2 regions of the Paenibacillus sp. FSL L8-0470 genome follow, and region 2 is predicted to be linked to the other one. Evidence: riboswitches for the same ligand, from Rfam matches in the RefSeq annotation. Region 2 holds a riboswitch; the other holds the start of a gene.
What was found. A riboswitch is a leader RNA that binds a small molecule or an ion and turns the genes downstream of it on or off. The one in region 2 is predicted to bind cyclic di-AMP.

Region 1: linked by a shared signal. The riboswitch ahead of NST99_RS02605 (hypothetical protein) and the one ahead of NST99_RS18405 (APC family permease) in region 2 are both predicted to bind cyclic di-AMP.

The regions. Positions count from the first base shown of each region.
Region 1 is NZ_JBBOZM010000001.1:560,830-567,044, reverse strand. It holds gene NST99_RS02625 (SDR family NAD(P)-dependent oxidoreductase) at 1-636, opposite strand, end outside; gene ytxJ (bacillithiol system redox-active protein YtxJ) at 833-1,159, shown strand; gene NST99_RS02615 (glutaredoxin family protein) at 1,156-1,398, shown strand; gene NST99_RS02610 (hypothetical protein) at 1,496-1,912, opposite strand; cyclic di-AMP (ydaO/yuaA leader) riboswitch at 2,018-2,206, opposite strand; cyclic di-AMP (ydaO/yuaA leader) riboswitch at 2,628-2,811, shown strand; gene NST99_RS02605 (hypothetical protein) at 2,936-3,445, shown strand; gene NST99_RS02600 (hypothetical protein) at 3,474-3,926, shown strand; gene NST99_RS02595 (hypothetical protein) at 4,048-4,236, opposite strand; gene NST99_RS02590 (hypothetical protein) at 4,371-4,565, opposite strand; gene NST99_RS02585 (ABC transporter permease) at 4,605-5,894, opposite strand; gene NST99_RS02580 (ABC transporter ATP-binding protein) at 5,887-6,215, opposite strand, start outside.
Region 2 is NZ_JBBOZM010000001.1:4,077,678-4,083,892, reverse strand. It holds gene NST99_RS18415 (DsbA family protein) at 1-585, shown strand, start outside; gene NST99_RS18410 (disulfide oxidoreductase) at 585-1,016, shown strand; cyclic di-AMP (ydaO/yuaA leader) riboswitch at 1,244-1,403, shown strand; gene NST99_RS18405 (APC family permease) at 1,529-3,346, shown strand; gene NST99_RS18400 (iron-hydroxamate ABC transporter substrate-binding protein) at 3,521-4,552, shown strand; gene NST99_RS18395 (FecCD family ABC transporter permease) at 4,778-5,839, shown strand; gene NST99_RS18390 (FecCD family ABC transporter permease) at 5,836-6,215, shown strand, end outside.

The DNA of each region.
Region 1 (6,215 bases), 3.5 Mb from region 2:
CTTACGCGCCGACTCTTCAGGAGGAATAGGTGCCTCCAGAGCCTTCTCACCATTCATATAGGATTGCAGCCAGCCGGGGTGAAAGACCATAACCTGCCCGCCCATCACCTTCAAATGGTTGTGCAGCAGGGAGGACTGCATATTAAGCGCTGCTTTGGACATACAGTATCCGTACATATTAATCCGTTTGTTCCGGCCAATGCTTCCGGCTTCTGAGGAGATATTAACAATCAATTTCTGCTTGCTCTGCATCAACAGGCCCATCAGTTCATTACTGACCCTCAAAGAACCAAGCGTGTTTACATTATAAATGTGAGCCATGGCTTCATCGTCCATATCAACAAGCATCGTGGCATCATCGGCTCTATGAATAATACCGGCATTATTGATAATCATATCAACATGAGCGGTACTGCCCGAAATACTACGTGCCGCTTGCTTGACACTCTCACGGTCGCCGATATCCAGCGGGATCAGAGTTAATCGGTCCGGGTACTGCTTTTTCAGTGCGTCCAGCGATTCCGACTCCTTCATATACTGACCGGCAAATACGGAATATTTGTTCTCTAGAAGCCAGCTTGCCAGAAAAAAACCTAAACCACGGTCAGCACCGGTAACAAAAGCAACCCTTTTCATGATTATGGACACACCCTTTACGATTCTTCAGGATACACGCGGCATCTCTCTCACATTAGCATGGCAGTCACGTTTTTTCAACGTCCTTCATGGGACTGTAATTCCGCTGAAAGGGGTGCTCTAACTTCCTTTTTGATTTAATTTTGAACTATGTTACAATCGTAGTTACAAGTACTTATAGGAAGGTGAGATACCGATGTCTATCCAACAACTTCATACTCTGGAAGAACTGCAGCAATATGTTGCGCAACCAGGTAAAAAACTGCTTTTCAAGCATAGCACTACCTGCCCGATCAGCGCCAAGGCCAACGAGGAATTCACAGCCTATGCGCAAGGCTCCGAGACTCCAGCTGCCATTGTCCATGTGATTGAAGACCGTCCGTTGTCCAATCAGATTGCCGAAGATTTCGGGATCAAACATGAATCTCCGCAGATCTTCCTCCTGGAAGACGGCGAAGTCCGCTGGAACACCTCCCATTGGAAAATCACCCGGGACGCCATCAAGGCAGCTGTGAGCCAATGAGCCAGCCGGTAATTGTCTATTCCACCACAGGGTGCAGCGACTGCAATCAAGTGAAGCAGTGGCTGACCGAGCAAGACGTTAGCTTCGAGGTGCGTGATGTTATGACAAGTACAGTGTATCAGGAAGAAGTCGAGAAGCTGGGCTTCATGGGTGTGCCTGTTACCGTGTACGAAGGCCGCGCAGTCAAGGGCTTCAATGTTTCCGAGCTTAAGGAGCTTATTGGAGCAACCGCTGAATAATTTATAGCATGAAGCATATGAATACTTATATTTTGAAAAAGGCATCCCCTTGGACCTCTGTCCAGGGGATGCCTTTTATTTGCCCTTTTATTTGGCCTTATCCTGGATTCGTTGAGACATCCGCCAGAAAAGAGACATTTCCGCTGTGGGAATAGATGACGGAATCCGCTCCAAGCCCTTTATAGACCAGTCTGGGATTCATCGAAGTCGTAATTACGTATATTGGCTTTGTCGTCCAGGTCCGGCACATCTGGATATACCGGCAGCATAAGGTCACACTGCTCTCGAACAGAAATACTCTGCCTACCGGAAAAGAGGGGCGGAACCATGTATTCTGATGATGTGTATCCACCACGAGATTGACCTCGATTCCCAGCTCCTCCAGACGCCGCTTCTCCGCCGCATTGTTGGCGATTCCTGCGATCTTATAGCCTCTAAACTTTAAGATTTTGATAAAATGCTCCCCCGCTTTAGTCGGAGCGTTAATGAGTACATATTCTTCCGAATTCGCCATATCTTCCTCTCCTCCGGCTTAGGACTTCCATTCATTTGCCATACGAACACAGCAAAAAACCACAAAGGAATTCCCTCTGTGGTCCAATTAACGGTCACATTGTGCTCATCCTCTCTAATACGCTTACGAGGTTAGCTGTCGGATTCGGGCAGTGAGAGTCGCCCTACCTGTATCCATGCGAGCATTCTCTCGCACTTTCACAGGATTCACCCCATAACCGGCTCCGACTCTCACATCGGCTGCCGATTGTTGGTTCCCCCGCTTTCCATAACGGAAATTAAGCGGACTGCGTATTCGATTGTGTAGTAAACAGAAGTAATCATACTCTGGCGATCACGACCTTGTAAACCGCCAAACCTGCCAAAATAATGCATTTAGTAAACCCAAACCAGATCAGGTAGCGCTTACTTAAGCCTCGATCTCATCATTCCTCTTATTTACTCGGCTTATCAGCGATTTGCGAAAAAGCATTCAGTATTGTGATTATATTCACCCGATGTTGAGCAAATTGCCTTTTATGCTCTGATCACCCTAAATCAAAAGCAGTCGTATGAACGAGATAAAAAGCCGAAAACCGTTGATAAACACCCTTTTAGCACATCCTACCGTTTCCTTTGCCAGAATTCCCTGAAATTCGGCTCAGAAGAATGTTTTTTCCTTTTTACAAAGCTCATGCGAAAAGAGTATGATTCGGTTTGAATCCAATGCACGAAATGCGATATAAACGCTGAATTCCCGCAATGCGGGAAACGGGGGAACCATCAGGCCCGCAGGGGCCTTACCTGGAAGATAAGAATCTTTCTTGGGGTGAATCCGAAGGAGACTGTGGTCTCATTAGGTAGGGCGACTCTCACCGTCCGAATCCGACAGCTAACCCCGTAAGCGACTAGAGAGAACCTTGATCCGCCACGTTTTTGCGCCAGGTGTATTTAAGCCTGTACCAAAACCGCAGCAGAGGTCCTCCTCTGCTGCGGTTTTTTGTGCTGAGGCTGCAGCTTATAAATGGGTAGGAGGGAAAACGAAATGAACCAGCGCAGGCTGTTACGTATAGAAGTGTTTGTATTCGATGCCCCCTGGCCATTCCATCAGGCCACGGAGTCATCCGGCAAATGCCGATATGGTGTGCTGAAGCTTACGTGCAAGGCTGGGTGCAGCTGGGGAGCGGGGATACTGTCTGCGGAAGGCGATCATTTTGACGTCATTAAATGGAGCAGCTTCCTGAGAAGTATACGCAATCACAGGCTGGAAGAAGCCATAGAAATTGTACAGCAGCTAGGTGCGCAGTGGGAGCCGGGTCAGCAAGAAATCGTGCAAACGGCCCTGCTGGATTTAAAAGCCAAGCTGCAAGGCAAGGTCGTCACGTCACATCTGCAAATGGTCCCCTATTCCCGTACAGCCGGGGCCGGCGGTACGCCCCCCTTCAGACGGATGTACTATAAACCTTCAAGTTCCCTGCTGCATAAAGGCAGCTGGCAGGAACCGGACATAGCCGAGCTAATGGACAGATCCATCGCTTATTTCTCCCTCTTATAATTTCTTATTCAGAAAGGAACGTGAAGACATGCCAGACCCATTATCCCCGGAATGGACAGCTGCCAGCGAGTTTGCGGAATATGTCCAAAAGAACACCGGAAATATTTATGCACTCACCAGTCTGCTGCTGGGAGAGGGTGCCGTTGCGGAAAAGACTGCGATGAAGACCTTCACTGAGCTTTACACCCGGTACCTTCATGATGATTTCATACCGCAGCCTTTCTCGCTGGTTGCCTACCGGGAGTGCATTCAGCAGTGCTCCCGGGCTGCGGAGGAGTGCAGCCTCTTTGTTTCCAATGGATTAGCCTGGGAGGATCAGATTGTCCAGGTGTTATGGTACGGCATGCTGCTGCCCCTGCCTGCAATCAGCACCATTCTTGAGCAAAGCGTGCCGGTGCTGAAAACCCGGCTGAGACATGTGCGCGAGCAAATGTGCCGGTTAGAAACATTGCGGCCTGAAGCAAATTTATTTGTTGTATAGCTGCTCACATAGATTAAAGAAGCACTGTGGGCCCCTCTCTTATCTCCGCTGATGTAATGGGCAACTTGTCGAAGCGCATGAAAAAGCCGCAGCATAATGCCGCGGCCTTTTCTATTTATACTCAGCTCTTGCCCTTGCCGCCTTTGGCGAATCTCCAGGCCGCTGTACAGCAGCCCAGCAAGCCCACTCCGAGCATTAACGTCTGCAGCACACCCAGCAGGGTAGAGCCCTCCGGCTTAAGCATGCTGCTGAGCAGAATCAGCAGCATTGAAGCTGCGAGTATCGCGGGGATTTGATTGTTTTTTTTCAAGATTACCACTCCTTATTCAATAACATACACCATAAGCCTTCACTGATCCAGTTTGGCTCTGAACTCCCCCGGGAGCCGCAAAAAAGCCGCGGTTTCCGAACCGCGGCTTCCTCAGTAAAACCTATGATCACTTCTTAGTGTGCGCGTTTAGAATGTCTGCCAAAAATGATTAATGACGCAATCATACCGGCAATGCCCATTCCTGTCATAAGCCCTTGAATGAAATCAAGCAGATTCGATCCATTGGACGGCATTAACCTGGCGACCAGTACGATTAACGAAGAAACTGCAAACAGCAACCCGAATGTTTGTTCATGCTTTTTATTCATCCTTGCCACTCCTCAAAAGGTATATATTGATGATTCCAATTAAATTTTGTAGGCCTTCATTGCTTTTCTGATCTCCTTGATGCTTGGGCGTTTGCCGTACATCAGCACTCCCGTGCGGTAGATCTTGGCGGCAAGCCAGCCGAACAGTAAGGTGGTTGCCAGTAAGATGAGAAGCGAGACCAGAATCTCCCAGGTCGCTACCTCGCCAACACCAATGCGCAGCAGCATGCTGAGCGGAGAAGTGAACGGAACAAAGCTTGCTACTTTAACCAGCAGGGTATCCGGGACAGAGATGCTGAACATTGGAAGATATAAATTGACGAAGCCCAGCATAAGAATCGGCATGATCGCCTGACCCAGGTCCTCGGTACGGCTGACAATGGAACCTACAGCTGCGTACATCATGGCGTACAGGAAGTATCCCAGAATATAGAATATCAGTCCGTATAAAAGAATGCTGATATCCAGCTGCCCCAGGTCAAGATCAAAATCGGTCAGGATACTGGCATTATGCGGAAGCATAAGGTTCGCAGCTACGCTTGCGGAGATAACCGCAATTTGCAGGATGCCGACCAGGAAGATGCCGATTACCTTGCCGAACATTTGCGTCAGCGGTGCAGCGCTCGTAATCAGGATCTCCATGATACGTGAGCTTTTCTCCGAAGTGATTTCGGCGGAGATCATATTGCCTGTCATCATAATCGACATAAAGAACAGCATAAGCAGGGCATATACAATCACGTAGTTGATAATTGGCGGTGATTCCTTTGCCGCACCTTCATTTCCGGCACCTTCTGAGCTGATCTGCTGGGTACCGATGGATACCGGGGTGTACATCGCAGCTACCTGTTCCGCAGTCAGCTTATCACCTACGATCAGCTGAGTATTGGCTTGCTGCAGTGCATTCTGCAGATAGCTCTGCACATCCGAATCAATCTCACCGTTCTTGCTATAGTAGGTAACCGCGGGAATGCCTTCACCGCTCTGTGCACCCAATGTGATATAGCCCTCAATGTTTTCCTCATCCAGACCTTTCTTGAGCGCTGCATCGTCAGCAGTAGCATATGGACTGATCGTTACCGGTGCCACGCCCTCTGGCGGACTATAAGCCTGGAGGAGCTCAGCTACTCGGTTGCCATCCTCTGCCACGACTCCGATCTGCACTTGGTTCTTTGCGGACCCGTCGTCTCCCTGGAACAGCTTCACCATATACGGAATATTCATCCCGATGCTCAGCAGAACCACCAGAATCAGCGTAGTAATCAGAAATGCCTTGGTTCTTACTTTATTCTTGAATGTAAAACCGATAATCGTCCCCATCTTATTCATTGGATTCACCTACCGCTCTAATAAAGATTTGGTTTAGCGTCGGTTCCTTGATCTCAAAATGCTCTACCTCACCCTGTGCAACAGCATGCTGTAAAATGCGCTGGGCCGCACCGATCTCGCGGATCGAAAGAACATATCCCCGTTCCTGCCGCTGGACGGCAGTTACACCGGCGATACTTTCCAGGCCAGCCACTTCGCCCGTTGTGCGGAGTATAACCTCCTCGCGCGGGTAGCCTTTCTTAATCTCGCGGATATCTCCCTGGACCACTGTATTGGAACGGTCAAGAATAGTAATGTTACGGCATAATTCCTCAACATGCT
Region 2 (6,215 bases):
CTTATCATGCTGATTCCAAAAGCGAACTCTGACTTTAATTACAGCGAGATGCACAGACTTGGAAAAGAGGATGCTCCAGTCAAAATTGTTGAATTCGGGGATTATAAATGTCCGGCGTGTTCAGACTTTACCGGTACCATCAAACCTCAGCTTGTTGAAAAATACGTAACTCCGGGCAAAGCGGCCTTTTACTTCGTAAATATGGCCTTTATCGGACCGGATTCCGAAACAGCTTCATTAGCAGCTTTGTCTGTCTATCATCAGAACAGTGAAGCTTTCTGGACCTATTCTGACGCAATCTATGCTAATCAGGGCGAGGAGAGCGAAGAGTGGGCGACCGCTGATTTCCTGGTAAGCCTGGCGCAGAAGGAGAACCTGCCGATAGATTTTGACCTCTTGCGTAAAGACATTGAGGAACGCACCTATGAAAGTGAACTACAGAGAGATATGAAGTTAGCCGATGACAGCAAAGTGACCTCTACTCCTACTGTATTTGTTAATGGAGTGAAAGTAGACAAGGCCTTTGATATCGAAGCTATCGACTCACAGGTGCAAATCGCCCTTGATTCGGCGGATGCCAAATGATGAAATTCTCTACCTTCTGCAGACGCCACTGCCTATATCTGGCCTGGTTTGTTTCGGTAATTGCTGTAGCAGGAAGCTTGTATCTTAGTGAAGTGCTGCATTATGAACCCTGCAGGCTGTGCTGGTTCCAGCGTATCTTTATGTATCCTCAGCTGATTCTGCTCGGAATTGCCACATACCGGGGAGATAAACGCATCATTCCTTATGTGCTGCCTTTATGTCTGATAGGCGGGAGTATCTCCCTGTACCATTACGCAGAGCAGAAAATTCCTGCACTCAGTAAAATCTTGCCATGCACAATTGGTGTACCCTGCAATGAGGATTATTTGAACTTTTTAGGGTTCATTACAGTACCTCTGCTTGCGTTGATTGCTTTTGCTCTAATCGCAATTTTGCTCTGGACCGGGCGCCAAGAAGAGCCAGCTGAATAAGAAAAGGCTAAGCAGAATTTAGAGCATAAATATTCCCTAAATTTTTGTCACAATTAACATCCAAAACACTCAAAAATCACGGAACGCTGGGATAATGAAAGAGAATGAAAGATCCACTTATCCCGGGTCTTGGATTTGAGCTTTTTGGATGTTTTTTCATTCTTTTTTCATTTTTTTCACCGCTTTACTGAAAAGCTATTGTAGACTATCATTAGTCCTTGTGAGAAGTTGAATATGCGCTGAATTTTCCGCAAGGAAAAACGGGGGAACCAAATTTGGCGGCAACGTCAATGGGGTGAATCGGAGGCAGGTCAATTTGACCGGAACCGTAGGGCTACCACAGCCCGAATCCGCCAGCTAACCTCGTAAGCAAGGGTGGGATAATGAGCATGCGTAAGCATGCGGATCATTTCCGTATGCTTATTTTTGTGCCTGCATTTATGAAACCTGCCAATGAAAACGGCGCGCGGTATTACCGTTTCAACTCAACAAAGAGAGGAACTGTTACTACAATGGTAAGCAAGGTAAAACGACTATTGATCGGGCGTCCGATGAAGTCGAACGAACTCGATCATGAAAAGTTATCCAAGGTGAAAGCACTGGCTGTTCTGTCTTCCGATGCACTCTCGTCTGTGGCCTACGGAACGGAGCAAATTCTCATTGTACTGGTGGCCGCGGGCTTCACCGCCATCTGGTATTCATTGCCGATTGCATTAGCCGTATTGGGCCTGCTGGCCATCCTTATTTTTTCCTATCGCCAGACTATCTTTGCCTATCCGCAAGGCGGCGGAGCGTATATCGTGGCAAAAAGCAATCTCGGCGTTCCTACCGGCCTATTGGCTGGCGGCTCTTTATTAGTAGATTACATTCTTACAGTTGCAGTTAGTGCTTCGGCGGGAACGGATGCGATCACATCGGCCTTTCCGAGTCTTCATAATCATACTGTCCTTATTGCAGTCTCCGTCATTCTGATCTTGACGATTATCAATCTCCGCGGGGTGACGGAGTCCGCTTCATTTATTGCCATTCCGGTGTATCTGTTCGTGGTCTCTATCTTTGTACTCATCATTGCCGGGGTGTACAAATATATTACAGGCGGGACTCATGCCGAAATCCCGGAGATCGGTTCCGCCGTTTCCAACGTCAGTCTGTTCCTATTGCTCAAAGCCTTCAGTTCCGGTTGTTCGGCACTCACCGGGGTAGAGGCGGTATCGAATGCCATTCCGAACTTCAAAGCTCCAGCGGAAAAAAACGCCGCCAAAACCTTGATGCTGATGGGAGGCATCCTCGGTTTGATGTTCACCGGCATTACGCTGCTGGCATACTGGTATGGGATTACTCCTAATGAGAAATCCACCGTCGTGTCGCAAATTGCCGAATCTACGTTTGGCCGGGGCGGTTTGTACTTTTTCATCCAAGGGATAACGGCCGTCATCTTGTTCCTGGCGGCGAATACAGCTTACTCGGCGTTTCCGCTGCTCGCGTTCATGTTTGCCAAAGATAAATATTTGCCTCATGCCTTCATGGTCCGGGGAGACCGCCTGGGCTTCTCTAATGGTATTATCTTTCTCGGAGTATTGTCGGCTGTGCTTGTAGCTGCTTTCCACGGAAATACAGAAGGGCTGATTCCGCTGTATGCAGTCGGCGTATTTATCCCTTTTACGCTGTCGCAGCTTGGCATGATGGTGCACTGGTTCAAAACGAAGCCGAAAGGCTGGCAGAATAAATTTGTAGTCAATACAATCGGTATGCTGACCACCCTGACGATTACGCTTATCTTTATCATCACTAAGTTTTCCAGCGTGTGGATGGCCTTCATCTTCCTGCCGGTTGTCATGTTCGTATTCCACCGCATTCATAGTCATTATATGAATATAGCCGATCAGCTTCGCATTTGTCCTGCTACGGATAAACCGCTGATTAAAGGAAGTACCGTTGTTGTTCCGGTTGCGGGTGTGACACGCGCTGTGCTGCATTCGATCAGTTATGCGAAGTCATTAACAGATAATGTGGTGGCAGTCTACGTTGGTTTTGATGAAGAGGAAATTCACAAGATGGAGCAAAAATGGGAGGAATGGAACCCGGGTGTACGCCTGATTGTACTTCGTTCCCGTTACCGCAGCATTATCCGCCCACTGGTGAAATTTATCGATACCGTAGAGTGGAAGACCGCTTCTACAGATCATATTACCGTATTGATTCCACAGTTCATTACCAAACATTGGTGGCAGGCGATCCTGCATAATCAGACCAGCTTGTTCATTCGCTCTTATCTAATGAATCAAAAAGATATAGTTGTATCAACAGTGCCCTATCATTTGCACAAATAGGCAGTTAAATATGGTTAGCAGAGGTTGTTTCCGTAGCTTGCGGAGGCAACCTTTTTTTATAGAACGAATAATTTTGTTGACAGGGATAATGAGAATCAATATCATTTAAAAAGTAAGGCGAAGGTCTCGGACACCTTTGACCACTAATGCATGTGCATACAGGAGGGGTATTTAATGTTTTCGATGAACAATAAGAGATCAGGCAGCATGAAGCTCGCATTGATCGGATGTATGGCTATGACTTTGTTCTTGTCCGCTTGCGGCAATGGCAATAATGAGAAAGCTGCAAATTCCGGAACGGAAGCTACCGCCGCACCTACGGCTACGGCTGAAGCAACGGCAGCGCCAACGGAAACAACGGCACCGGCTACAGAGAAAACGGTGACAGACGCCATGGGACATAAAGTCACAGTACCAGCGAATCCGCAGCGCGTCCTTGCTTCTTACATGGAAGACTACCTGGTAACACTGGGCGTTACCCCGGTAGCGCAGTGGTCCGTGACAAACGGAACCCAGGAATATCTGATTGCTGAGCTTAAAGATGTGCCAACCATCAGCTATGATCTTCCGCTGGAGGCTGTGACCAGCTTTGCACCGGATTTCCACATTGTGCAGTCTGAGTCGAGTGTGCAGAACGGTCTGTATGACCAGTTGAACAAAATCGCACCTACTTATGTCCTTGGTGACAAGATTAGCAAAGACTGGCGCAAATCGCTGCTCAAAATCGGTGAGCTCCTGAACAAGAGCACTGAGGCTGAACAAGCCATTGCAGACTACGATCTAAAAGCAGCAGATGCAAAAGCCAAAATCAGCAGCTCCATTGGTGATGATTCGGTCGCCATTCTGTGGCTGGTGTCGAAGAACTTCTTTATAGTAGATGAAACACGCAGCAGTGGTGCTGTATTGTACGGGGATCTGGGTTTGAAGCAACCCAACCTGGTTACTGATATCCCTGCGGCATCCAGAGCGACCTGGAATCCGATCACGCTGGAGAAATTGGCTGAACTGACCGCAGATCATATCTTCCTGGTGAACAGTGACAAGACCGAAGCCTCTGACATTCTTAACGGTGCAATCTGGAAGGGTATCCCTGCGGTTAAGGCTGGAAAAGTTCATGAACTTAGCGCGGACAGCAGCTGGTTGTACAGCGGAGCCATTGCCAACTCCAAAACCATTGATGATGTCTTGAGTTTTCTCGTGAAATAATCAGCCTTAACTGTGTGTAGAGAGAACTCTTCAGCGGTGGAGGGATGTGCAGGTTCTTGTATCTTGAGATACAATGACCTGCACCTTTTTTTAGGACATTGACTTAATCGTTCACAGTGAAAGTGCGAGCTGTGAAAGCTTGTACATAATTCAGATATTTGCGATAATGAGAATGATATTTGTTCTCATTAAAACATTGAACTCATCCTATTAAGGGGAAAACTTATGGTGTCATCCACACGTTCTATAGCTGACAATACAAATTCGTCAGGAGATCAACCGCTGAAGACAAGGCCGGTTGCTGCGGTAGTTATTTTGATTTTGGGCCTTGCCGCTGTCGTCTTTGGTCTGGCACTTTCCGTTTCAGTAGGTGCCGCGGATATTAGACTGGCGACGGTATGGGAGGCAGTCTTCCGGTTTAATCCGGAGCTGCAGCAGCATCAGATTATTCGGGAACTGCGGATTCCCCGTGCTTTGGCGGGAGCGCTGGTTGGTGCTTGTTTCGCCGTCGCAGGAGCAATCATGCAGGGCATGACCCGCAATCCGCTGGCAGATTCCGGCTTACTGGGTCTGAATGCCGGTGCTAGTGCAGGATTGGCGTTAGCTTTTGCTTTTGCGCCATCTGCTTCCTTTCTCTACATTATGCTGTACTGCTTCATCGGCGCTGCAGCGGCAGCCATTCTTGTGTTCGGGATTGGCTCACTCTCCCATAGCGGTTTAACCCCGCTGCGTCTGACTCTTGCCGGAGCCGCCGTAAGTGCTATGCTGCTGGCGGTAAGCCAGGGAATCGCGATTCTGTTTCATTTGTCCCAGGATATTGCCTTCTGGATGGCAGGCGGGATCGGCGGGACGAATTGGACACAGCTTCGTATTTTGTTTCCCTGGATTGCGGCAGCTCTGATAGGATCTCTGCTGATCTCCCGATCCATTACTCTCCTTAGTCTCGGACGCGATGTAGCGGCGGGACTTGGACAGCGGACCGGGCTAGTGCAAACAGCCGGGATTATTATTGTAGTGATTCTCGCCGGTTCCGCGGTTTCGACGGTTGGACCGATTGCTTTTGTGGGGCTGATCATCCCCCATATTACACGTTATCTGGTTGGTGTCGATTACCGCTGGATTATTCCCTGCTCTGCAGTACTCGGCAGTCTACTGATTGTATTTGCTGATATTGCAGCCAGAATGATTAACGCGCCTTATGAAACACCGCTAGGTGCTTTAATCGCAGTGATCGGCGTGCCGTTTTTTATTTACTTGGCTAGTAGACGGAAGGGGGAGCTGTCATGAGCAGAGCTCTGCACTCACCCACCGGGAAACAACGCCGTATCCGGGAAGCAGCCATATTGACCTCACTTGCGGTTCTTATCGTGGTCATCTTTGTTGTCAGTATGAACACCGGGTTGATGCGATTATCACCGCTGGATGTCTTACACACAGTCCTTGGAGAGGGAACGCAGCAGCAAAAGCTGATTCTCTTTGATTTTCGGCTGCCGCGCATAGTGATCTCGCTGCTTGTCGGCGCAGGGTTTGCGGTTTCCGGCTGCATTCTGCAAAGCTTGTCGCGCAATGCGCTGGCAGAGCCTTCCACACTGGGGATTAATGCCGGTGCCGGGTTTGCGGTGATTATCTTTATCTCATTTGTTCCGGTAACCTCGGCAGCTCC